DNA from 3 places in the Croceicoccus naphthovorans genome. Region 3 is predicted to be linked to each of the others. Evidence: predicted binding sites of a transcription regulator. Region 3 holds the regulator's gene; each other region holds the start of a gene.
What was found. The regulator LexA, encoded in region 3, represses DNA repair genes until DNA is damaged. The targets are predictions, from matches to a motif close to GTTCCNCNCTTGTTCT.
Positions count from the first base shown of each region.

Region 1 (7,938 bases), 390 kb from region 3:
AATCGGATGTCGTGGTCGCCCTGGGGCGAACGTGCGGCGGGGTTTAGGGAGTTGCGCCCGCCCGCGCAAGGCGGCTGGCGGCCATTATCGCCGCCATATCGGGCCAATTGCTCAGATCAGCTTGCCGGGGTTCAGAATGCCTTGCGGATCAAGCGCCTGCTTGATCGCCTGCATTGTGCGCAGCGCAACCGGATCGTGCGTGGCGTGCAGCACGTCGCGCTTGTCCTGCCCGATGCCGTGTTCGGCGCTGATCGATCCGCCCCATTCGGTCACGAAGTCATAGACGAAACGGCTGATGTCCTTGCCGGTCGCGGGCCCCCACTCCGCCGCATCGGCCCCGCGCGGGGCGATGACGTGGAAATGGACGTTGCCGTCACCAAGATGGCCGAAGGCGGCGACTTCGTGGTCGGGGTGGTCGGCAAGGATTCGCTTTGTGGCCGCCTCGACGAAATCGGGCATTTTCTCGACCGGAACCGATATGTCGTGCTGCGCCGCCGGTCCCTTGGCCTTTTCGGCCGGAGAGATCGTCTCGCGGATTGTCCAGAATGCCTCTGCCTGCGCCTCGTTCGCGGCGATCACGGCATCGTCGCCAAGGCCCTTTTCCAGCGCGGCGAACAGCGTTTCCTCCACCCGCTCACCCAGCATTTCCGCCCCGGCGCGGTCGGCCACGAATTCCAGCAGCGCATACCACGCGTGGCGCGTTTCCAGCGGGTCTTGCGTATCGGGGTTATAGGCTTTCACCGCATCGATGCAGGACTGCGGCATAACCTCGAACCCCTCCAGCGCATCGGGCAGCGCCGCATCGCAATGGAGCAGCAGTTCACGCGCCCGGTGCAGCGAATCGAGTCCGACCACCGCGACCCGCCGCTCTGCAATGGCGGGCGAAAGTTTCAGCACCGCGCGGGTCACGATCCCCAGTGTACCTTCGGACCCGACGAAGACCTGCTTCAGGTCGAACCCGCGATTGTCCTTCTTCAACGCCGAAGTCATGTCGAGCACGCTGCCGTCGGCCAGCACGACCTCCAACCCAAGAACCAGCGCGCGCATCACCCCGTGGCGCAGCACTTGCGTGCCGCCCGCGTTGGTTGAGACCAGCCCGCCCACCGTGGCCGACCCTTTGCCGCCCAGCGACAGGGGAAAGCGCAGGTCCTGCGCCTCTGCCGCCTCGTGCAGCACCTGAAGGATCGCGCCTGCACCGCAGGTTGCGGTCATGGCATCGGCGTCGATCGCAATATCGGTCATACGCCGGGTGGAGAGCAGCAGCGCCGTGCCGCTATCGTCGGGCGTCGCCCCGCCGACCATGCCCGAATTGCCGCCCTGCGCCACGATGGGAATTGCTCGCTCCGCACAAAGTCGCACCGCACCGGCCAGTTCATCTGCATTGGCGGGCTGGGCGAGGGCGAGGGCCTTGCCGTGATAACGCCCGCGCCAGTCGGTCAGCCATGGCTCGATATCGTCGGGATCGGTGATCAGTCCCTTGTCGCCCAGAATCGCGCGGGCAGCATTGAAGAATCCTGCCTGATCTGTGCGGCTATCGATTATGGCGTTGTCGTTCATCGGTTCTTGCCTTTTTCCCAGGCTCTACGTGCTGGCCCAGAGTTTCTGTGCTGGCCCAGAGGTGGCACCGGTTCACCGGTCATTCAATCCCGGCGTATCATTAGGGCACACCGACATCCGGCACTTGCGGCGCGGCGCTTGCCGTGCCTATCGCTGTAACTCGTTCAGGCAGGAGTTGAGGGACTTTGGGACTGGCGCTTGGCGCATCGTTGCTTTTCCCGTTGGCATTGGCCAGCGCGAGCGCAGACGTGCCCTTGCCGGAAGAGGCCGCGGTGCCGTTTTCCGACATCCAGTTCCAGACCCGGACGGAAGTGCGCCAGCGCGTCATCGTGCGGATCACCCCGCTCAGTCGCGTCAGCCGTCCGCAAGTGCAGGCCGACGAAGAACCTATCGTCGTGCACTCGCGCCGCCCGATAGAGGATTGCATCCCGCTGTCGAACATCGCCGGTGTGCGGCTGGGCAGCGGGCGCAACCTGCTGCTCTACCTGCGCGATAAACGTGTGATCGGAACCAAGTTCGACCGGACCTGTCAGGTCAGCAGCTTCTATTCGGGGTTCTACGTCGAACGGTCCGAGGACGGTTTGCTCTGCGCGGGGAGAGAGGCACTGCATGCCCGGTCCGGCGCGGATTGCGTGCTCAGCTCGTTTCACGAGGTTGAAACCGACGGCGATTGAGCCGCACGATCCCCCGCCCGAATGGCGCTTCTGCTTGACTTTTCGCCGGTCTTGCGCATAGCGGCGCGCAAGATATTCCGGGCCCGCCCGTTGCGGCGGTAACGGCCTGGGACGCAGGGCGGCCCCGCCTTGCCCATCACGATGTTTTCATTTCGTGCCCGGCCCTTTTCGATGTGCCGGGATCGTTTTCGCTAAAACCCGCCTGTTATCAGGGATGATTGCATGAAGTTCGCCGATCTCGGCCTGTCTGAAGAATTGCTGAAATCGGTCGAAACGGCCGGTTATGACGAACCGACGCCGATTCAGGCGCAAGCGATCCCCAGCGTGCTGATGATGCGCGACCTGATCGGCATCGCCCAGACGGGTACGGGCAAAACGGCCAGCTTCGTGCTGCCGATGATCGACATCCTGGCGCACGGTCGCCGCCGCGCGCGGATGCCGCGTTCGCTGATCCTTGAACCGACCCGTGAACTGGCGGCGCAGGTTGCCGAGAACTTCGAGAAGTACGGCACCAACCACGACCTGAAAATGGCGCTGCTGATCGGCGGCGTGCAGATGGCCGATCAGGTGAAGGCGCTGGACGAAGGCGTCGACGTGCTGATCGCCACGCCGGGCCGGTTGATGGACCTGTTCGAGCGGGGGAAGATCCTGCTGACCGGTTGCGACCTGCTGGTCATCGATGAGGCGGACCGCATGCTCGACATGGGATTCATCCCCGATATCGAGACGATTTGCGAAAAACTGCCGACGGCGCGCCAGACCCTGTTGTTCAGCGCAACGATGCCGCCGCCGATCAAGAAGCTGGCCGACCGGTTCCTGTCGAACCCCAAGAACATCGAAGTCAGCCGCGCGGCGAGCACGAACGACAACATCGCGCAGTTCAAGATGGACGTGCCCGCCCGCAAAAAGCGCGAGGCGCTGCGCTGGATCCTTGAAAACGACAATGTCAGCACCGCGATCATCTTCGCCAACCGCAAGACGACGGTGCGAGAGCTGAACAAGAGCCTGCAACGCCACGGTTTCCGCACCGGTGAAATTCACGGCGACATGGATCAGCCCGCGCGGCTGGCCGAACTGGCGCAGTTCAAGGAAGGCAAGATCAATATCCTATGCGCCAGCGACGTTGCCGCGCGCGGGCTGGACATCAAGGGCGTTAGCCACGTCGTCAATTTCGACTGTCCGTGGCACCCTGACGATTACGTCCACCGTGTGGGCCGTACGGGCCGCGCCGGGGCCAAGGGCCGCGCCTTCACCCTGATCGCGCCCGACGATGCCGAAGCGCTGGATAACGTGGAAAAGCTGACCAAGTCGAAGCTGCCCGCTTTCGATTTCAAGGCGCACTTCGCCGAACACGGCTATCCCGAATCGCAGGAAGAAAAGCCAGCCCGCCGCAGCCGTTCGCGCCGCGACGATGACGAGCGTGAGGATGAACGCGAAGAGCGGCCCAAGCGCGAACGCAAGCCGCGCGCCGAAAAGGCGGATCGCAAGCCAGAGCGTCAGTCGCGCCCGCGCCGCGACGAGGCCGAAGAGCCGAGCGAACCGGGCGCATGGAACGGCCCGGTGCCCGACTTCCTCGGCGTTTCGGCGTTTTAGGTCAGATCTGGTTTCGGATCAGGCCGCGGCCTGAATTTCCGTGAGCTTCAGATCGAACGTCAGGTCTTGACTCGCAAGCGGATGGTTGCCGTCTGCGGTAATCGCTTCGGGACCGACTTTGGTGATCACCATGTTGACGGTGTTCCCGTCCTGCTGCTGCGCGCTTAGCTGCATGCCGGGCTGTGGTTCCGGCTCTGCGGGCAGGTTGGCGCGCGGGATTTCGACGATCATCTCTTCCCTGCGCGGACCGAAGGCGTTGGCGGCTTCGATCGTCACCGACGTTTCGCCGCCGACCTCCATGCCGGTCAGCGCATCCTGAATTTGCGGGAAAATCTGATCGCCGCCGATGGTCACGGCCTGTGGTCCCTGCTGTCCGGTGTTGCCCACGACTTGCCCATCGCCGGTCTTCACGACGTAGTTGATAAGGACGGTGTCACCGCTCTTCGCAGTCTGCATGAAAATTCCTTTGGGATTTTACGGTTCGGCGCACGGCGCGCCGTCTGGACCGACGCCCGCAGTGGCGCCGCATTCGCCCCAAGGGTCGCAAGCGAGGGCCGCTGAGTCAAATCGGCGGCGGAGCGGCGGGCATGCCTGTCGTTCAGGCCGGCCTTACGAAGCTGTCGATCACGCGCTTCGAAGTTCCGCTTTCAAACGCAATTTCCAGCTTGTTGCCTTCCTGCCCGATGACCTCGCCATAGCCGAACTTGTCATGGAATACGCGGTCCCCGATGGCGATGTCGGTGCGGGCCTTCGCGGCAAAGCTGGCGGCGCTGCGCCGTGCCTCTGGGATGCGGCGCGGGGTCGGATCGTATTCACTCGCCGCTGCGCGTTGCCAGCCGGGGCCGCGGGTCATCGTGCGAGCGGGCTGCGCCTTGGCGACGTGGGCGAAAGGATCGCCGCTTTCGGACCATTGTGCCCGCCATAGCGAGGCGCCGCCGGTCATCGTCGTCTCCATCTCGATCATCGCCTCGGGCAATTCCTCGACGAACCGGCTTGGGATAGAGCTGGTCCACTGGCCATAGATGCGCCGGTTCGCGGCGTGCAGGATCGTGCATTCGCGCCGCGCCCGCGTGATTGCGACATAGGCAAGGCGGCGCTCTTCCTCGAGGCTTTTGAGGCCGCCTTCGTCGATTGCGCGCTGTGACGGGAAGACGCCTTCCTCCCAACCGGGCAGGAAGACGTGATCGAATTCCAGCCCCTTCGCGCCGTGCATCGTCATGATGGTCAGCGTATCCTCGGTATCCTTTGCATCGTTGTCCATGACAAGGCTGACGTGTTCGAGGAATGCGCCCAGCGTCTCGTACTCCTCCATCGCGCGGGCGAGTTCGGACAGGTTTTCCAGACGCCCCGCCGCCTCGGCAGATTTTTCCGCCTGGAGCATCGCGGTATAGCCGCTCTCGTCCAGCACCGTGCGCGCCAGTTCGGCCGGGCTGAGCGTCTGCGCAGCCTCTCGCCAACGCGCGAAATCGCGCATCAGGGCAAGCAGCGTATTGCGCCCCCGCGCGGGCAGTTCGTCGGTATCGCAGATTTCCAGCGCCGCTTGCGCCAGCGGAATGCCCTGCGCCCGCGCGTGAACATGCAGCTTTTCCAGCGCCTTTGCGCCAAGCCCGCGTTTCGGCGTGTTGTAGATCCGCTCGAACCCAAGATCGTCGCTGGGCTGGGCGATGACGCGCAGATAGGCGAGGGCATCGCGAATTTCGGCGCGCTCGTAAAAGCGAAACCCGCCGATGATCTTGTAGGGCAGGCCGATCTGGATGAAGCGGTCCTCGAACTCGCGCGTCTGGAACTGCGCGCGGACAAGGATCGCTGCCTGCGAGAGCTTGATCCCACGTCGGGTCAGACCCTCTGCCTCGTCCCCGATGCGGCGGGCTTCCTCCGATCCGTCCCACACCCCGATCACCCGGACTTTTTCGCCCGATCCGATCTCGGTCCACAGCGTCTTGCCCAGACGTTCGGAATTGGCATCGATCAGGCCCGATGCGGCGGCGAGGATTTCGGGCGTGGAGCGATAGTTCTGCTCCAGCTTGATAACCTTCGCGCCGGGAAAATCCTTTTCGAACCGCAGGATATTGGCAACTTCTGCGCCGCGCCATGAATAGATGGACTGGTCGTCATCGCCCACAACGCAGATATTGTGACGCGGTTGGGCGAGCAGACGAAGCCACAGATACTGAACGACGTTGGTGTCCTGATATTCGTCCACCATGATATATTTGAACCGCTGGCGATAACTGTCCAGAATGTCCTTCTCACGCCGAAAAATGTTCAGCATGTGCAGCAGCAGGTCGCCGAAATCGCAGGCGTTCAACGCCTTCAGCCGGTTCTGGTAAAGGCCGTAAAAATGCGCGCCCTTGCCGTTGGCATAGGCCTCGTTCTCCGCCGCATCGAGGTCCGCCGGGTTCAGCCCGCGGTTCTTCCAGCGGTCGATCAGCCCGGCCAGTTGCCGCGCGGGCCAGCGCTTTTCGTCGAGATTTTCCGACTGGATCAGCTGTTTCAACAGCCGGAGCTGATCGTCGGTATCGATAATCGTGTAATTCGATTGCAGCCCGACGATTTCCGCATGCCGCCGCAGCATCTTTGCCGCGACCGCATGAAACGTGCCCAGCCACGGCATCCCTTCGACGGCAGGGCCCGCCATCCGGCCAACGCGTTCGCGCATTTCGCGGGCGGCCTTGTTGGTGAAAGTGACACACAGAATCTCGCTCGGCCACGCCCGACGCGTTGCGACGAGGTGTGCAAGACGCGCGGTAAGCGCCGCCGTCTTGCCGGTTCCCGCCCCGGCCAGCATCAGAACCGGGCCTTCGGTGGTCAGAACCGCATCCCTCTGCGGCGGATTCAGCCCGAAAAGCCACGGTTCCTGCGGGTTTCCGGCAGTTTCGGGCAGATTGGCGGCAAGGGGGGAATCGCGGTCGCTCACCCGTGAACAGGTAGGGAACGCCGCGCGCGCACGCAAGGCGCTAAGCGGAACGAATCCAACACGAACGGCGTTTCTTAACCAAAATCAATCCGATTACAGGAGACCCTGATGAAAACCCTTTTGAAGGCTGGCGCCGCCGTGATGCTTGGCGCCGCGACTATCGCCGCCCCGACCATCGCGACCGCGCAGGACGCCGTCGGCGGCACGAACAGTGTTCAAGACAAGCGTGGCTATGACGCGCTGGATGCCGCACAGCAGACCGAGTACGACGCTTGGCCCGCCGAGTACCAGACGGTCTATATGGGTTGGCCGTATGAGTATCAGACCGAGTTCTGGACCTATCCGGTCGACTATCGCACGACATACTGGGATTGGCCCGCCGACTATCGCACCGCGTACTGGGATTGGCCGGCGGATTACCGCACAGCCTATTGGGCTTGGCCGAACAATTACCAGACCTATTACTGGGATCTGACGGCAGAGCAGCAGACCGCATGGTGGGCGCTGACCGATGCGCAGCGCGGCCAGATTCTGGCCATGACGCCGGAACAGCAACTGGCGGCTTGGGATTCGATCAATGCGCAGATCGCCGCGCAGCAGGAGCCGACGAAGGTCATGGCGTCGAACGCGACGGTCGAACCCGCGCCGGCGGCTCGCACAGGTGAGTATCCGATCTGTGGCGGCGAGATTCAGGATAGCTGCATCCAGCCGCGCGCTGCCGGTAAGAACTATGGCAACGTGCCGCTCGATTACTGGCCGGGGCAGCCCGCCAGCCAGATGTAATCGCATGAAGCACACCGGGCGCGGGTAAGCGATCCCTGCGCCTTGGGTGCGGGGCGGTGCGCGCCATGGCGCCACCGCCCCTTTTCGTGCGCGTTTACCATGTCATGGGATCGGGGTTGCCTTATCGGCCCTGATGCGGCCTAATCCCCGACATCGGAATGGAATTAAGGGGAAACATTTCCATGAAGAAAATGATCGCAGCATCGCTGGCCGCCGGGCTGGTTTCGGTCGCCGCACCGGCACTGGCCGACCATCACGAAGAGATGAAGGCCGAAGTCGTAGAGCGGAACGAGAAGGGCCATGCCATCAAGGTAAAGGTGGGCGACACGGTCTATCCGGTTTGCACGCCCGAGTCGCAGGACGGCTGCATCAACCCGCGTGAGGCTGGCCTGAATTTCGGCAACGCGCCGCTGG
Region 1 is NZ_CP011770.1:1,213,142-1,221,079, forward strand. Features, by position in the region: gene AB433_RS06145 (FAD-binding oxidoreductase) at 112-1,557, opposite strand; gene AB433_RS19375 (hypothetical protein) at 1,743-2,231, shown strand; gene AB433_RS06155 (DEAD/DEAH box helicase) at 2,454-3,824, shown strand; gene AB433_RS06160 (FKBP-type peptidyl-prolyl cis-trans isomerase) at 3,843-4,280, opposite strand; gene AB433_RS06165 (ATP-dependent helicase) at 4,423-6,741, opposite strand; gene AB433_RS19380 (hypothetical protein) at 6,850-7,524, shown strand; gene AB433_RS06180 (hypothetical protein) at 7,707-7,938, shown strand, end outside.
Region 1: the regulator LexA is predicted to act here: its motif matches at 6,745-6,760, upstream of AB433_RS06165 (ATP-dependent helicase).

Region 2 (7,938 bases), 280 kb from region 3:
AAGCTGCGTTCGCGCACTTCCCTGGCATAGGTTGCTGCAGTGTCTGAAATGATGGTCGCGATGTCGTTATAGCGTTTCACGAATCGCGGCACCCGCTCGAACATGCCCAGCATATCTTCGGTAACCAACACCTGACCATCACATTGGGCCGACGCGCCGATGCCAATGGTGGGAATGGCGACCTTTTCGGTCAGGGCGATGGCGATATCCTCGACCACGCCTTCGATTACCACGCCGAACGCGCCTGCTTCTGCCACCGCGACGCCATCGGCGATGATCTTTGCCTCTTCAGCCTCATTCCGTCCCCGCGCCATGTATCCGCCCAGTGCGTTCACCGCCTGCGGGGTCAGGCCTACATGGCCCATCACCGGAATGCCTCGTGCGCTCAGGAATGCGATGGTTTCGGCCATGGCCTGACCGCCCTCAAGCTTCACCGCTGCCGCGCCGGTTTCGGCCATGATCCGGCTGGCGCTTTCAAACGCCTGTTGCGGGCTGGCTTCGTAACTGCCGAACGGCATGTCCACGATGACCAACGAATGGTACGATCCACGCACCACGGCCGCGCCGTGGGCGATCATCATGTCCAGCGTAACGGGTAGCGTGCTGGGCAGGCCATAGATCACCTGACCCAGCGAATCCCCCACCAGCAGCATATCGCAATGCGGATCGAGCAACTGCGCCTGCCGCGCGGTATAGGCGGTCAGCATCACGAGCGGCTCTTCGGTCTTCCCTTCGAACTTGCGGCGCATGATCTTTGGCACCGTCAGCCGCTTCATCGGCGCTGGCGTGGGATTGGCGCGACTGGTCGCGGTGTCGAGCTGAAAGGTCGTGGACATGTGCGCGCTTCTAGCGAAGCTGTCGGCCAAGGCAAAGCGTACCTCGACGCGACGGACATTTCGTTGCACAAAAAGGCACGATTGAAACCAAGAGTCGGAGAAGACGGGGTATGGCGGGAGCAGGCTCAACAGCAGGACGCGAGGGCTGGTCCTCGCGCAGCGCGTTTCTTATGGCAGCCATCGGTGCGGCCGTGGGCCTTGGCAATATCTGGCGGTTCCCGACGCTGGCGGGCGAAAACGGAGGCGGCGCTTTCGTGCTGGTCTATATCGCGTGCGTCGCCTTGCTAGGCCTGCCGCTGGTGCTGTCCGAAGTGATGATCGGCCGGGCGGGGCGTTCGGATGCGGCGACCTCGATTGCCAATGTGGCCTCGCAATCGGGCAAATCGCGCCGCTGGGGAATGTTCGGCGGGGTGGAAATCCTTGCCGCGTTCCTGATCCTGTCGTTCTACTCGGTCGTGGCAGGCTGGGCGCTGCATTACGTGATCGTGATGATCTTCGAATTGGGCGAGGTTGTCGGGCAGGGCAGCCCGTTTGCGCCGGCCTTTGCGGGCGATAGCCAGGATGCGATTACCGGGCGCATGGGCGAGCTGTTTGCCAATCCGGGCGAGCTGATCCTGATGCACGCGCTGTTCATGGCGGTGACGGTGATGATCGTCGCGGGCGGCGTGCACAACGGGATTGAGCGTGCGGCGGGCATCATGATGCCCGCTTTTTTCGTGCTGCTGGCCGGGATCACGATCTATGGCGCATTCACCGGGGCCTTTGCAGAAGCGGTGACGTTCCTGTTCACGCCCGACTTTTCGCGCCTGACGCCTGTCGCCGTGAACGAAGCATTGGGACAAGCGCTATTCTCGCTTTCGCTCGGTTCGGCGGCGCTGATCACTTATGGGGCCTATCTGGGCGATGACCTGAAACTCGCGCCGACGGCGGGGATGATCGCGCTTGCCGATACCTGCGTCGCGCTGATGTCGGGTCTGATGATCTTTCCGATCGTGCTGGCCGTGGGGCTGGACCCGGCGGCGGGGCCGGTTTTGGTGTTCCAGTCGTTGCCTATCGCCTTTGCGCAGATGCCGGGCGGGGCGCTGATCGGATTTCTGTTCTTCATCCTGATCTTCTTTGCCGCGCTGACCAGCTCGATTTCGCTGCTCGAGGGGCCGACGGCGCTGGTGATCGACCGGGTCGGCCTGCGCCGCCGGATCGCGGCACCGCTGGTGGGCGGGGCGGCGTTCCTGATCGGGATTGCCTGCGCGCTGGGGTATAACGTGTGGTCCGATGTACGGCCGCTGTCGTTCTGGCCGATCTTTGCGGAAAACGACATTCTCGATTCGATCGACGGGCTGACCGGCAAGGTCATGCTGCCGCTGGCGGCGCTTGGCGTATCGCTGTTTACCGGCTGGCGGATGGATCGCGGGTTGATGGCGGCTCAGACGGGGCTGAGCGGGGCCAGACTGGCGTTGTTTCGCGGGCTGATCGCATGGGTCGCACCGGTGGCGGTGGCGCTGATCCTGCTGTTTGGATTGTTCCCCGGTCTTCTTGTGTAACTCACACGAAAAGGGCCGCCCCTTTCAGGGCGACCCTTACCGAGATCCGTGACGAGCGGATCGGGTCAGATCAGAGCGCGGTCTCTACATGACCGCCCTTGATATGGTCGGTAACGTCCATGCCCAGCATCATGCGGGCGACGTTGAAGGCACCCAACTTGCCGGACCAGATCGAGGCGTCGCCCAGATCCATGCGCAGCATTAGCAGGTTGGGATCGTCCTTACCTTCGGGGAACCACGCCTCGACCATATTGCTCCATTGTTTTTCAAGCCGTTCGCGGCTGGTTTCCTCGCTCAGCACGCCTTCGAAGCGGGCGAAGCAATCGTGGCCACTGGAGCTGAAGGTAGCGGTGGCAGGTCCCATCTTGGCAAAACGATTGTCGCGGGTGGTAAAGAACCAGATTGCGCTATCGGCATGCTTGTCCAGTTGGGCCGTCATCGGGGCAGCACTGTCGGGGTCGGCATCAAGCTGAAGCATCAGAAACGGGGAATCGACCAAAGATTCCCAAAACTCATGTTTCAATTCTTTCGGATCGCCTTGATCGTATTTCATGGTAAAAATCCTTTCGTTTGAAACACCAACGGGAAAGCGGGTGAGGCGTTCCGGATTTTCGGTGGAGAAACGATGTGCTGCGACGGACCGGGAGCATGGACGGGAAGGCATGAACATAATAAGAACAAATTTCGTTGAGAGATTCGATTCGCCACTAACGGCACCCGATTTACATGACCGATTCCGCCGCCCTGCCTCGCGGCGGGAATGTCCCGGCGGCAGCAGCCGATCCGCTGCCGCCGGGGATCTTCCCGGCCGCCCGCCTCGCTCCCGCTCGATGGCTGGGGGATGGTGAGTCTGCGTCCGGGGAGGGGCACGCGATTGGTGCGTGGGGACCGCATTTCGCGTTTCGGGGTGCGGGCGACATCTTTGCACCGGGGGCGGAGGCTAGCGGCGCGGGGCTGGCGATTGCGTTGGCTGAAACCACACCCAGAATTGCACCGGACTTGCAGCCCGAAAAGGCCGTGCCGGAGGAGGTGAGCGACGAGCGCTGCTTCCTATGGGTACAGGATCGGGCTGCGATGCGATTGGGCGGGCGGCCCTATCATCCGGGCCTGCCACGCGATCTGCGGCACCGGATGGTGCACGTCGCGGTGAAAGACGCGGCGGAAGCGCTCTTCGCGCTGGAGGAAGGAATCCGTTGCCGCGATCTTGCCTTTGTCATCGGTGAGGTCGCGGGCAACCCGCGCGAGTTCGACTTTACCGCCTCGCGCCGCCTTGTGCTGGCGGCAGAGCGGCATGGCGTGCCGTTGTGGCTGGTGAGGCTCGACGCGCGGCGCGATCTGGGCGCGGCGCGGATGCGGTGGGAGGTGGCTTCGGCCCCGTCGCTAGCCCCGCGCTGGAACGCGCAGGCACCCGGTGCGGCGCGGTGGAAGGCGGACTTGTTCCGCGCAAGGGGCCTGCGCCCCGGTACTTGGTGGATCACGAGACAGGAGGGAGAGCATGACCGCAGCGACCGTGCCCCTATCGTCGCCGAAACCGTCGTCACGCCGCGTGATGGCGATCTGGCTGGCGCGGTTGTCGATCGATCGCTGGCGTCGGCTGCGCCCCAATCCCGGCAGGAAGGGCGCTGACGGTTCGCCACTAGCCGAGGGGGAGGGGGAAGATGCCCACCCCGTCGCGCTGATCCGCGAAACCGCGCACGGGCCGCGTATCGCCGCCGTCAACCGCGCTGCCGCCGCACAGGGCGTTCGGGTGGAAGCGATGCTGGCCGATGCCCGCGCGCTGTGCCCTGCTGTCGTCACGCACCCTGCCGATGCCGCAGGGGACTTGGCATTTCTGGAGAAAATGGCGGTCTGGGCGCAGCGTTGGGGGCCGTGGAGCGCGATGGACCCGCCCGACGGGGTCATCGTCGACGTCACCGGCGCAGCGCACCTGTTCGGCGGAGAGCGCCGCTTGCTGGGCGATGCCGCTCGGGTGCTGGCCGGGCACGGCCTTGCCGCGCGCCTTGCCATCGGGCCAACGGCGGGGGCGGCATGGGCGCTCGCACACCACGGGCCGTCTGGCGCGATCCTGCCCGAAGGGGACGATGTGGCCGATCGCCTTGCCCCTTTGCCGATGGCGGCATTGCGGCTTGATGACGATGTCCTGCTGGTGCTGCGGCGGTTGGGCCTGAAGCGTCTTGGCGACCTGACCGGGATCGGGCGCGACGCGCTGGCCCGCCGGTTCCGCAATCGCAAGACGCCCAGCGCGAACCCGCTGCTGCGCCATGACCAGTTGCTGGGCCGGGTGCCGGAACCGCTATTGCCGGTGATCGCGGTGCATCCGGTGATGGTCCAGCGCCGGTTGATGGAGCCGATCCGCCACCTGACGCTGCTCGAAGTGGTCATCGCCGACCTCGCCGCCGCGCTGGTGCGAGAGCTGGAGGGGCGGGGCGAGGGCGCGCGGCGTATCGACCTTGCCTGCTGGCGTGTGGATGGCGAAGTGGTGCAGCGCCGCCTTGAGCTTGCCGCTGCCAGTCGCGATCCCGATCACCTCTGCCGCCTCTTCAACGAAAAGCTGACCCGCGCGAACGAAAGTCTGGAGGCGGGCTTCGGGTTCGAAATGGTGCGCCTGACCGCCAGTTGGGCCGAGCCGCTGGGCCTGACGCAGGACAGGCTGGGCGAAAGCAGCGAGGAACACGGCACCAGCCTAGCCGCCTGTATCGACCGGCTCTCCACCCGGCTTGGCCCGCAGGCGGTGCGCCGCGCCGTGCCGCATGCCAGCCACATCCCCGAACGCGCGCAACGCTGGCACCCGCCGCTGGAACCGCTGCCCGCCGCGCAGCACGAATTGGCCTTTCACCAACGCCCGCTGAAACTGCTCGACCGGGCGGAAATGATCGAGGTGCTCTACGCCACGCCCGATGGCTTGCCCCACCGTTTCCGCTGGCGCGGGGCGTTGCACGAAGTGGCGCGGGCGGAGGGGCCGGAACGGATTGCGCCGGAGTGGTGGCGTGAAAGGGGCAGTACGCGGCTGCGCGATTATTACCGCATCGAGGATGGGCAGGGCCGCCGTTACTGGGTCTATCGCGCCGGGCTGGCGGGCGACGGGCGGGGCGGGTTGCCGCAATGGTTCCTGCACGGGCTGTTCGGCTGAAACGAAAAGGGGCGATGAAGATGAACTCCACCGCCCCAACACGGAGGCCATCCGTGCTTAACCGTCAAAAACGTCTCTGCGAAATGACTGTTTTCATCCATCGCGCAATGCGCGGCGGGTGAGCGATCTCTCGAATCGCGAATTTCTAACACTATGCGTTAACTATTTCTGGGAAGCAAAAGAAAACGGCGGAATTCCGCGGTTCTCGTGGTTAACTCATTGTCATCCCATCGGTTCCATTGCCGCGTCACTGACAATCTTGCCAGTAGGCACACCGTCCAGGACGTCCAAGGCGCTGTCCGGGTGGCAACCAGTTTCAATTTTCCCCCAAGAGTATCGTTTTGGACAGGCCGATTCACAAAGGATATTGGCTTGCTGAGAAAAAGAACATAAGAAGAACATATGGCGCAGAAATCTACTCTCGACCGGCTGAAGATTCTTGCCGATGCGGCAAAGTACGATGCGTCTTGCGCATCGTCAGGCACGTCGAAGCGGGACAGTCGGGGCGGGCCAAAAGGAAGTCGGGCCATCGGCTCGACCGAAGGGATGGGCATCTGCCACGCCTATGCGCCGGACGGGCGCTGCATCTCGCTGCTCAAGCTGTTGATGACCAACCACTGCGTGTTCGATTGCCACTACTGCGTGAACCGCAAAAGCTCGAACGTAGAGCGGGCGAAGTTCACGCCGCAGGAAGTCGCGGACCTGACGCTGACGTTCTATAAGCGCAATTATATCGAGGGGCTGTTCCTTTCCTCCGGCATTATACGCAGTTCCGACCATACGATGGAAATGCTGGTAGAAACCGCGCGTATCTTGCGCGAAGAGCACGATTTTCGTGGCTATATCCACCTTAAGACCATCCCCGAGGCGGACCCGGAGATCGTGCATCGCGCGGGGCTTTATGCCGATCGCGTCTCGATCAATGTCGAGCTGCCGACCGATGCCGGGCTGACCCGCCTCGCGCCAGACAAGAACGCGGGCCAGATCGATGGGGCCATGGCGGGGATGAACAATGCCATTGTCGAGGCGAAGGACGCGAAAAAGCGGTTCCGCCACGCGCCCCGGTTTGCGCCCGCCGGGCAATCGACGCAGATGATCGTCGGGGCCGATGCGGCGAGCGATGCCGATATCGTGACGCGGGCGAGTTCGCTCTACACCCGCCACCGACTGCGGCGCGTGTACTATAGCGCGTTCAGCCCGATCCCCGATGCCAGCGCGGTTTTGCCGCTGAAGCGCCCGCCACTTATCCGCGAGCATCGGTTGTACCAGTCGGACTGGCTGATGCGCTTCTACGGCTTCGCCCCGCACGAGGTGGCGCAGGCGGCAGGCGCGGACGGGATGCTGCCGCTCGACATCGATCCCAAGCTGGCCTGGGCGCTGAAGTTTCGCGAGAGCTTTCCGGTCGACGTGAACCGCGCGCCGAAGGAGGCGCTGCTGCGCGTGCCCGGGCTGGGCACGCGCGCGGTGGGCCAGATCCTGTCGGCGCGGCGACATCGGCGGTTGCGGTTGGATGACGTGGCGAAGCTGACAGTCTCGGTGAAGAAGGTGCAGCCGTTCATCGTGACGGTGGACTGGCGGCCTGTTTTGCTGACCGACCGGGCGGACCTGAAAGCCCTGATCGCGCCTAAGGTCGAACAGCTGGAGCTGTTTGTGGCATGACGGCCCTGCAACACGTGAAGCTTGGCACTTATTACGTGGTGCCGATGGCGTCCTCCGACGATTTCGAGGAATGGCGCGATCATGCGCGGCGGTTGTTGATGGCCGACGTTCCGCCCGACCGCGTGGCATGGACCGAACCGGGCGGGCAGGCGGGGGACCTGTTCACTCATGGTGACAGGCGCTTGCCGGTGCCGGACCGCGATGCACCGCCGCCGCGTGTATCCCGGCGATTCATGGAAATTGCCAAGACTGTCTTGTTGAATTCTGATTCTACGCGGTTTTCTCTACTATATCGTGTGCTCTGGCGGTTGCAGGCCAAGCCGAAACTGATCGAGGACGCCGCCGATCCCGATGTTCGCGCAATGGCTGAAATGGCGCGTGAAGTGCGGCGCGACATTCACAAGATGCGCGCCTTCGTTCGCTTCCGCGTGGTCGAGGAGGAAAATGGGGGCGAGCACTACGTCGCGTGGTTTGAACCGTTCCACCATATCCTGCGCCACAATGCAGGTTTCTTCACGCGGCGGTTTGCCAACATGCGCTGGTCGATCCTGACGCCGCACGGCAGCCTGCACTGGGATGGTGAGACTTTGCGCGAAGGCCCGCCTGCGACCCGCGCCGATGCGCCCAATGGCGACCCGGCGGAAGATTTGTGGCGCAGCTACTATGCCTCGATCTTCAACCCCGCCCGCCTGAAGGTTGGCGCGATGCTGAAAGAAATGCCGCGCAAGTACTGGAAAAATATGCCGGAGGCGCAGATCATCCCCGAACTGAT
Region 2 is NZ_CP011770.1:1,327,768-1,335,705, forward strand. Features, by position in the region: gene panB (3-methyl-2-oxobutanoate hydroxymethyltransferase) at 1-836, opposite strand, end outside; gene AB433_RS06700 (sodium-dependent transporter) at 947-2,377, shown strand; gene AB433_RS06705 (pyridoxamine 5'-phosphate oxidase family protein) at 2,448-3,047, opposite strand; gene AB433_RS20925 (hypothetical protein) at 3,104-4,003, shown strand; gene AB433_RS06710 (DUF6504 family protein) at 3,927-5,507, shown strand; gene AB433_RS06715 (putative DNA modification/repair radical SAM protein) at 5,910-7,166, shown strand; gene AB433_RS06720 (UdgX family uracil-DNA binding protein) at 7,163-7,938, shown strand, end outside.
Region 2: the regulator LexA is predicted to act here: its motif matches at 5,892-5,907, upstream of AB433_RS06715 (putative DNA modification/repair radical SAM protein).

Region 3 (7,938 bases):
CACATGCAGGCGGGTGCGGGCATCGTCGCCGACAGCGATCCCGACTATGAGCAGCGCGAGTGCGAGGCGAAGTCCCGCGCTTTGGTCGCCGCTGCAAAGGAAGCCCTGCGCGTCGCGCGCGAAGGCGGTTACGGGCAGTGAGGCTGTTTGCGGCGGCGGTATTGCTGCTTGCCGCGTGTTCGGACGATTCCGGCAAACAGGCAAAGGGCGATCCGATCTGCAAGGCGGAGGTCTTCGAGGGAAGCCGCTTCACGCACTGCACCGTAGATCCGGCGAAAGCGCGGATCGAGCTGGTACTGAACGGTGCGGACCGCAAACCGCTGCGCAGTTTCGCGAAGCTGGAGGCCGAAGCCCCAGTGGATACCGTCCACCTCGCGATGAACGCCGGGATGTTCGACGATGACGGCCAGCCCATCGGTCTGCTCGCAATCGATGGCAAGGAAGTTCACGCCCTGAACGGCAACGATGGCCCCGGCAATTTCCATATGCTGCCGAACGGCGTATTCTGGGGTGGCGACCAAACCTGGCATGTCGACACCAGCGATCATTTTGCATCGCTGGAGATGGCTGCGCCCCCGCCCTATGCCACGCAGTCCGGCCCTATGCTGGTAATCGACGGCGAACTGCATCCCGACTTCGCCGGGAACGGCGCATCAAAGCATTTCCGCAACGGCGCCGGCGTGGACGATCAAGGTCACGTCCACTTCGTCATCAGCGACGATCTCGTCAGTTTCGGACGCTTCGCACGGTTCTTTCGGGATGAAGCCAAAACGCCGAACGCGCTTTATCTGGATGGCGCGGTTTCCGCCTTGTGGTATCCTGAAGAAGCGCGAAAGGACGGGGCACCGCCGCTTGGCCCCTTGATCGTCGTGCATAAATCGCCAAAGGCAGGCGCATGAGCCGCATTCTCGTCATCGACAACTACGACAGCTTCACCTGGAACCTTGTCCATTACCTGATGGAAATGGGGGCAACCGTCGATGTCGTGCGCAACGACGCGATGTCGGCGGCAGAGGCGATCCGCAGCGATGCGAGCGGCTTCCTGATCTCGCCCGGCCCTTGTACCCCGACTGAGGCAGGCATCAGCCTCGACCTCGTCGCCGCGTGCGCCGACGCGGGCAAGCCATTGTTGGGCGTATGCCTTGGCCACCAGTCCATCGGACAGCATTTCGGCGGGCGGGTCGTGCGGGGCGGGTTGATGCATGGCAAGACCAGCCCGGTCGATCATGACGGGAGCGGTGTCTTCGCGGGGCTGCCCTCGCCCTTCATCGCGACGCGCTATCACTCGCTGGTGGTGGAGGACATTCCCGAAAGCCTCGTTGTAAACGCCACCACGCCGCGCCCGGGCGAGGACGGCACCCATGCGATGGGCTTTCGCCATGCCGAACTGCCGATCCACGGCGTGCAGTTTCATCCCGAGAGCATCGCCACCGAACACGGTCATGCGCTGCTGGCTAACTTCCTGACGATCTGCGGGATCGAGGCTAAGGCCCCCGACAAGGCGGCCCTTGCATGAGTTATTCGATGGCGGAGACAGAGGCGCTGTTCGGCCAGATGCTCGATGGGCAGATGGTCGACGATGCGATTGCCGACCTGTTGGTTGAGATGGCTGATCGCGGCGAGACTGCAGAGGAAGTCGCCGGCGCAGTTCGCGCGATGCGTGCGCGGATGCTTACCGTTGCCGCACCCGACAACGCCATCGACGTCTGCGGCACAGGCGGCGATGGGCAGCACTCGCTGAACGTTTCGACCGCCGTCGCCCTTGTGGTCGCCGCTTGCGGCGTGCCCGTGGCGAAACACGGCAACCGCGCGGCCTCGAGCAAGGCTGGCGGTGCGGATACGCTGGAAACGCTGGGTCTGGACCTTGCCCGCGCAGGACATCAGGCTGAGGCAACCTTGCCCGATCTGGGCATCGCCTTCCTGTTCGCACAGGCGCACCATCCGGCGCTGGCCCGCATCGCACCGATCCGCAAGGCCTTGGGCCGGCGCACGATCTTCAACCTGACTGGTCCTCTGGCTAATCCGGCAAGCGTCCGCCACCAGCTGGTCGGCGTTGCGCACCCCGATATCGTACCGCTTTATGCCGAAGCGATGCGTTTGCTGGGCACAGACCGCGCACTGGTGGTTTCGGGAATGGAAGGTCTGGACGAACTCTCGATCGCCGGGCCGAGTCGGGTCGAAGGCGTCGGATTCGATGCGCCCGCCGAATTGGTGCCAGAGGATGCAGGACTTGCCCGTCATCCACTCGACACGATCAAGGGTGGCGATCCCGATTATAACGCATTGGCACTGCGCCGTCTGTTACAAGGCGAATCCGGTGCCTATCGCGATGCGGTCGTGCTGAATGCCGCCGCCGCGCTTTGGGTTGCGGGGGAAGCGGACAACTTACCCGCCGGGGCGGAGGAAGCAGCCGAAGCCATCGACAAGGGGCTGGCCAACGCGCTGCTCAATTGCTGGATCGATACGGTAAAGGCATGACGAACAAACTGATCGAAATCTGCGACACCAAACGCGCAGAGGTCAAAGAGCGAAAGGCCTCGCTTACGCTGGCCGACCTCGATGCAGAGGCGCTGACCCGCGAACCGGTCCGCGGGTTCGAGGCGCGCCTGCGCGAGGCTGCCGCCGACGGGTTCGCCCTGATCGCAGAAGTGAAGAAAGCTTCTCCGTCCAAAGGCCTCATAAGGAAAGATTTCAGCCCCGAAGATCATGCGCGCGATTATGCCGCCGGTGGCGCAACCTGCCTCTCGGTTCTGACTGACGCGCCCTTTTTTCAGGGGCATGAGGATTACCTGATCGCTGCGCGCAAGGCCTGCACCCTGCCGGTGCTGCGCAAGGATTTCATGGTCGATCCGTGGCAAGTGGCCGAGGCCCGCTCGATCGGGGCCGACGCAATCCTGATCATCGTTGCCGCGCTGTCCGATGCGCAGATGGGGGAAATCGAGATGGCCGCGATGGAACGCGAAATGGACGTTCTGGTCGAAGTCCATGACGAGGCGGAGATGGAACGCGCGGCTCAGCTCAAATCTCGTCTGATCGGCATCAACAACCGCGACCTGCGCACCTTCGTCACCGATCTGGCGAACACCGAGCGACTCGCCCCGCTAGCCCCCGAAGGATCGCTATTGGTCGGTGAAAGTGGAATTAGCAGCCAGACCGATTGCCTGCGGCTGTCGCATTCCGGCGTGCGCACGTTCCTCGTGGGCGAGAGCCTGATGCGGCAAGCCGATGTCGAAACGGCGACCCGCACCTTGATGACAGGCGCGGCGTGAGCGGGCTTACCCACCTCGACGATCAGGGCAACGCCCGCATGGTCGACGTGGGCGGCAAGGCCGAAACGCGCCGTGTAGCCGTTGCCAGCGGACGGATTCGCATGTCGACAGAAGCGCTCGCCGCGATCCGCGACGGTGCGGTAAAGAAGGGCGATGTGCTGGCCACGGCGCGGATCGCCGGGATCATGGCGGCGAAGCGGACGGGCGAATTGATCCCGCTGTGCCATCCGATCGGGCTGGATTCGGTGACGGTCGATTTTGCGTTCGAGGATGATGCGCTTCGGGTGACTGCAATGGCCGCGATTTCCGCCAGGACTGGTGTGGAAATGGAAGCGATGACAGCCACTTGTGTCGCACTCCTTACAATCTACGACATGGCCAAGGCCTTGGACAAAGGCATGGTCCTGGAAGAGGTCCGCCTGATCGCAAAAGATGGCGGCAAATCCGGCCGCTGGCGCGCGGAGGGTCATCAGGACCTGGAGCTTTGAAAGCCCTGCTCAGCCTTGAGGAAGCACAGCGGCGTCTGCTGGACCTCGCCAAGCTAACACCTAGCGAACAGCTTCCGGTGGAAGCGACGCTTGGTCGATACCTTGCGGCACCAGTGAAGGCCCTACGGACTCAACCCGCCTCGCCGCTATCGGCGATGGACGGCTGGGCGATAAGAGCCCACGACATGCCGGGGCCATGGCGGATCGTCGGCGAAAGCGCCGCTGGGCATCCATACAAGGGCACGGTCGCACCGACCCAAACAGTCCGCATTTCAACCGGCGCCCTTTTGCCCGACGACGCGGATGCCGTTCTGGTGCAAGAGGATTGCACGGCGGACGGCGATACCTTGCGTTTCGCAGGTGAGCCGCCGGAGCCGCTCGACCGTCATGTGCGGAAGGCGGGTCTCGATTTTTCGAAAGCGGAGCAACTGCTTGGCAGCGGATCGCGCATGTCACCCGCCCGCATGGCCTTGGCAATCAGCGGAGGGCACGCCACCGTCAGCGTGCATCGGCAGCCACAAGTGGCGGTGATCGACAGCGGCGACGAACTGGCTCTGCCCGGCACAGCACTCGCGCCCGGCGCGATCCCCGCCAGCAACGGTCCGATGCTGGCCGCACTCTGCGCCCAGCTGACTGGCAACATCCGGCGCATCGGCCCCGTGCCGGACCGGATCGAGGCGCTGTCCGAGGCGATGGAACAGGCACGCGATGCCGATATCCTGATCACCAGCGGCGGCGCGTCGGTCGGCGATCACGATCTGCTTGCGCCCGCGCTCAAGACCATCGGCGCGGACGTCGACTTCTGGCGCGTCGCGATCAAGCCCGGCAAACCGATCATGGTGGCGACGCGCGGGCCCCAAGTCGTGCTGGGCCTGCCCGGCAATCCCGTTTCCGCATTCGTAACCGCTCATCTGTTCGCCCTGCCTTTGCTTCGCGCCATGCAGGGTGCAGGCAACGCCTTGCCGGTAGGGGAGAGTTGGCCAAGCAGCTCCGCCCTACCCGCCACGGGCAAGCGCGCCGAATTTCTGCGCGGCCGGTTCGGACCCGATGGCGTTGCGCCAGTCTCGGTACAGGACAGCGGGGCCCTCGTTCCATTGGCGAATGCCGATTGCCTGATCGTGCGACCGGCAGCGTCTGCACCGGTTGCCTCAGGGGAACCGGTCTCGGTTATCCGCATATAGGCGCTGACCGCTTGACGATACCGATTTTGTTTCTTAATTGTTCCTTATTCGTTCGCATTTGAACGACGGATAGGGGAATGACGATGCTGACCCGTAAACAGCATGAACTGCTCAATTTTATCCAGCACAAGCTGGAAGAGACCGGGATTTCGCCTTCTTTCGAGGAGATGAAGGAAGCGCTCGACCTGAAATCGAAGTCGGGTGTGCACCGGTTGATCTCTGCCCTCGAAGAACGTGGGTTCATCCGTCGCCTGCCGAACCGCGCCCGTGCGCTGGAGATCTTGCGGCAGCCTGACGATGTGACCGGGACCGCACGGCAAAAGACGCCGTCGAATGTGGTGGAGATGCCGAAGGCCAAGGCTCCTGCGCCCTCGCCCGCCAACGATGTTATCGAGATCCCGCTGCATGGCCGGATCGCCGCGGGCGTTCCGATCGAGGCGATGGAAGATTCGCAGACCCTTCCCGTGCCTGCGGCCCTTTTGGGTGCTGGCGAGCATTATGCGCTGGAAGTTTCGGGCGATTCGATGATCGAAGCCGGGATTTTCGACGGTGATTTCGCGCTGGTCCGCAAGACCGATGTTGCCCGCGATGGCGAGATCATTGTGGCGCTGGTGCGCGGCGAAGAGGCGACGTTGAAGTACTTGCGTCGCGAAAACGGCATGGTACGCCTCGATCCTGCCAATGCATCGTACGAAGCGCAGATCTATGCGCCGAGTGAGGTTCAGGTGCAGGGTCGCCTGGCCGGACTGCTGCGGCGCTACCACTAAGCACCGCTTCACCAACCGTGCCGGTCGCCGACCGGACGGACATATCGGACGGTGCGGCTTTTGAAATCGAGAGCCGCACCACCGCGACGCGACAATTCCCGACCATCCAGTTTCAGCCAACGCGGGCGGCAGATGTCCGGCCATGCATTCTCGGCAATCACAATGTCGCTTTGCGCGCAGGCGGCGGCAAGGCTCTTTGCCTCAGGTCGTACAAAGCCCTTGGCAATCAGGATCGTGGTGCCGTCTTGGGCTGCCAATCCACAGAAATTCTCGTCGCATCGCGCGTCGGGCCAATCCGACAGCGGATGCGATACGGCGGCAAGCTCTTCCGGATCGTGCCCCGACACTTCGGCAAGGGCATCGCGCGCAAAGGTTCCGTCTGGGCGAAGCAGGTACAGGCCATCATTTCCGGCCAGCGCGACATGACGGCCGTCTTCTGAAACCAGCAAATCAGGCGGACGGAACGTGAGCAGGGCAATCAGCCCAACCGCCACGGGCGCAAGGCCCCAAAGCCGAAGCCGCCCGCTCCAGATCGCCATCCAGAAGCCACCCGCCGCAATCATCACCACGATCCATGCAGGGATCAACGGGGCCAGTCCGACCGAACCGGGCGCGGCAGATACCTCTCGCGCCAAGCTCAACAGCACCCCGATTGCCTGCGCCGCGAGCCACCAGAACGGCGCGGCCAACCCAACCGCCTCTGCCAGCATCGCCACGCCGAGCAGCGGCATAATGGCAAGGGTGGTCAACGGAATGGCGACAAGATTGGCGACCGCGCCGTAAAGCCCGGCCCGGTGGAAATGGAACAGGACGAGCGGCGTCAACGCAATCTCGATCACCAATCCGGTCAGGAACAGCAGGACAAAGCCCCGCGCAGTTCGACTTAACCAAGACCGCCGCTGTGCGCCCTCGCGATAGGCGGCGACGGGCTTCGCGGTATGCAATGCGACGATCGCGACTACGGCGGCAAAGCTCATCTGGAAGCTGGGGCCGATCGCCGCTTCGGGCCAGAACGACATGATCGCAATCGCGCCAAGCGCGATTATGCGAAGCGAGAGCGCCTGCCGTCCTAAAGACAGCGCCACCAGTATCAAAAGCGCAGCCAGGCAGGCGCGAACGGTCGGCAATGCCGCGCCTGTCAGGATCGTATAGCCAACCCCGGCCAAGGCCCCAACGGCGGACGCGACAAGCGGCAGCGGCACGCGCAGCGCCAGCCACGGCCAGAGCGCCAGTGTACGCATCGCACAAAACCAGACGATGGCGATCACCGCACCGACATGCAGCCCGCTGATCGACAAGAGGTGGGACAGCCCGGCATCGCGCATCGCCTGCGCATCGGCACTGGTCATTCCTGTGCGATCTCCGGCCAGCAATGTCGCCGCAATAGCCGCCGCAGAGGGGGCCGCTCCCGCCTCCGCCATCCTCTCCCGAACCCGGCCCGACAGGCGGTCCCGCACGGAACGGGGGGCCTTGTCACGGCCCGTGATCAGAACTTCAGGTTGACTCAGTACCGATCCCGTCGCCGCAATCCCGTCGAACCACGCACGGCGGGCATAGTCGTAAGCGCCGGGAACCAAGGCTCGACTTGGCGGAACGAGGCGCAGCCGCGCCTCTGCCGTAGCCCCTTCGACCAGTTGCGACGCGTCGAACCGATCCGGCACCGAAATACGCGCCCGCACCGGAGCATCGCTGGACATTTGCGCCAAAACGACCAGACGGACGCGGTTTCTTGCCGGATCATCCTCTCGTTCCAGAATGCGAAAAGCGGCCTGCTTCACCAAGGGCCGGCCCAGCGCAGGCGTGCCGACCAATTCCGATCGCGCCCAGATTATGCACATCCCGGCAATGAACGCGATGGCAAGGGCGGCAACCGCATTGCGCAAGAAAGGATAATCTCCACGGCGCAGCACAAGTTGAGAACTGCCCGGAAGAAATCCAAACAAACCTATGATAATAAACCATTCTGATGACGATGGTAAAGCAAACCAAGCGCCGATGCCCGCCAGCATTGCCACCGCGATCCACGGCATCCTTTCGAAAGGGCGGTCCGCCAGCGCAATTTCCGCCCGGTCCAGCCAAAGGTCCGGGCTGGACAAATTGCGAAAGCTTCCCCATTGCCGCAACCGCGAAGGCGCTGGCAAATTGCCCGACCCTCCGCCCGAGACTGGAACGGCGGCATTATCAGCCATCTGAATCTGCCTTTCCGTCTGCGGCCCACCCGATAGACGCATTG
Region 3 is NZ_CP011770.1:1,603,360-1,611,297, reverse strand. Features, by position in the region: gene AB433_RS08220 (anthranilate synthase component I family protein) at 1-141, shown strand, start outside; gene AB433_RS08215 (phosphodiester glycosidase family protein) at 138-899, shown strand; gene AB433_RS08210 (anthranilate synthase component II) at 896-1,516, shown strand; gene trpD (anthranilate phosphoribosyltransferase) at 1,513-2,478, shown strand; gene trpC (indole-3-glycerol phosphate synthase TrpC) at 2,475-3,269, shown strand; gene moaC (cyclic pyranopterin monophosphate synthase MoaC) at 3,266-3,757, shown strand; gene AB433_RS08190 (molybdopterin molybdotransferase MoeA) at 3,754-4,938, shown strand; gene lexA (transcriptional repressor LexA) at 5,022-5,705, shown strand; gene AB433_RS08180 (ComEC/Rec2 family competence protein) at 5,714-7,588, opposite strand.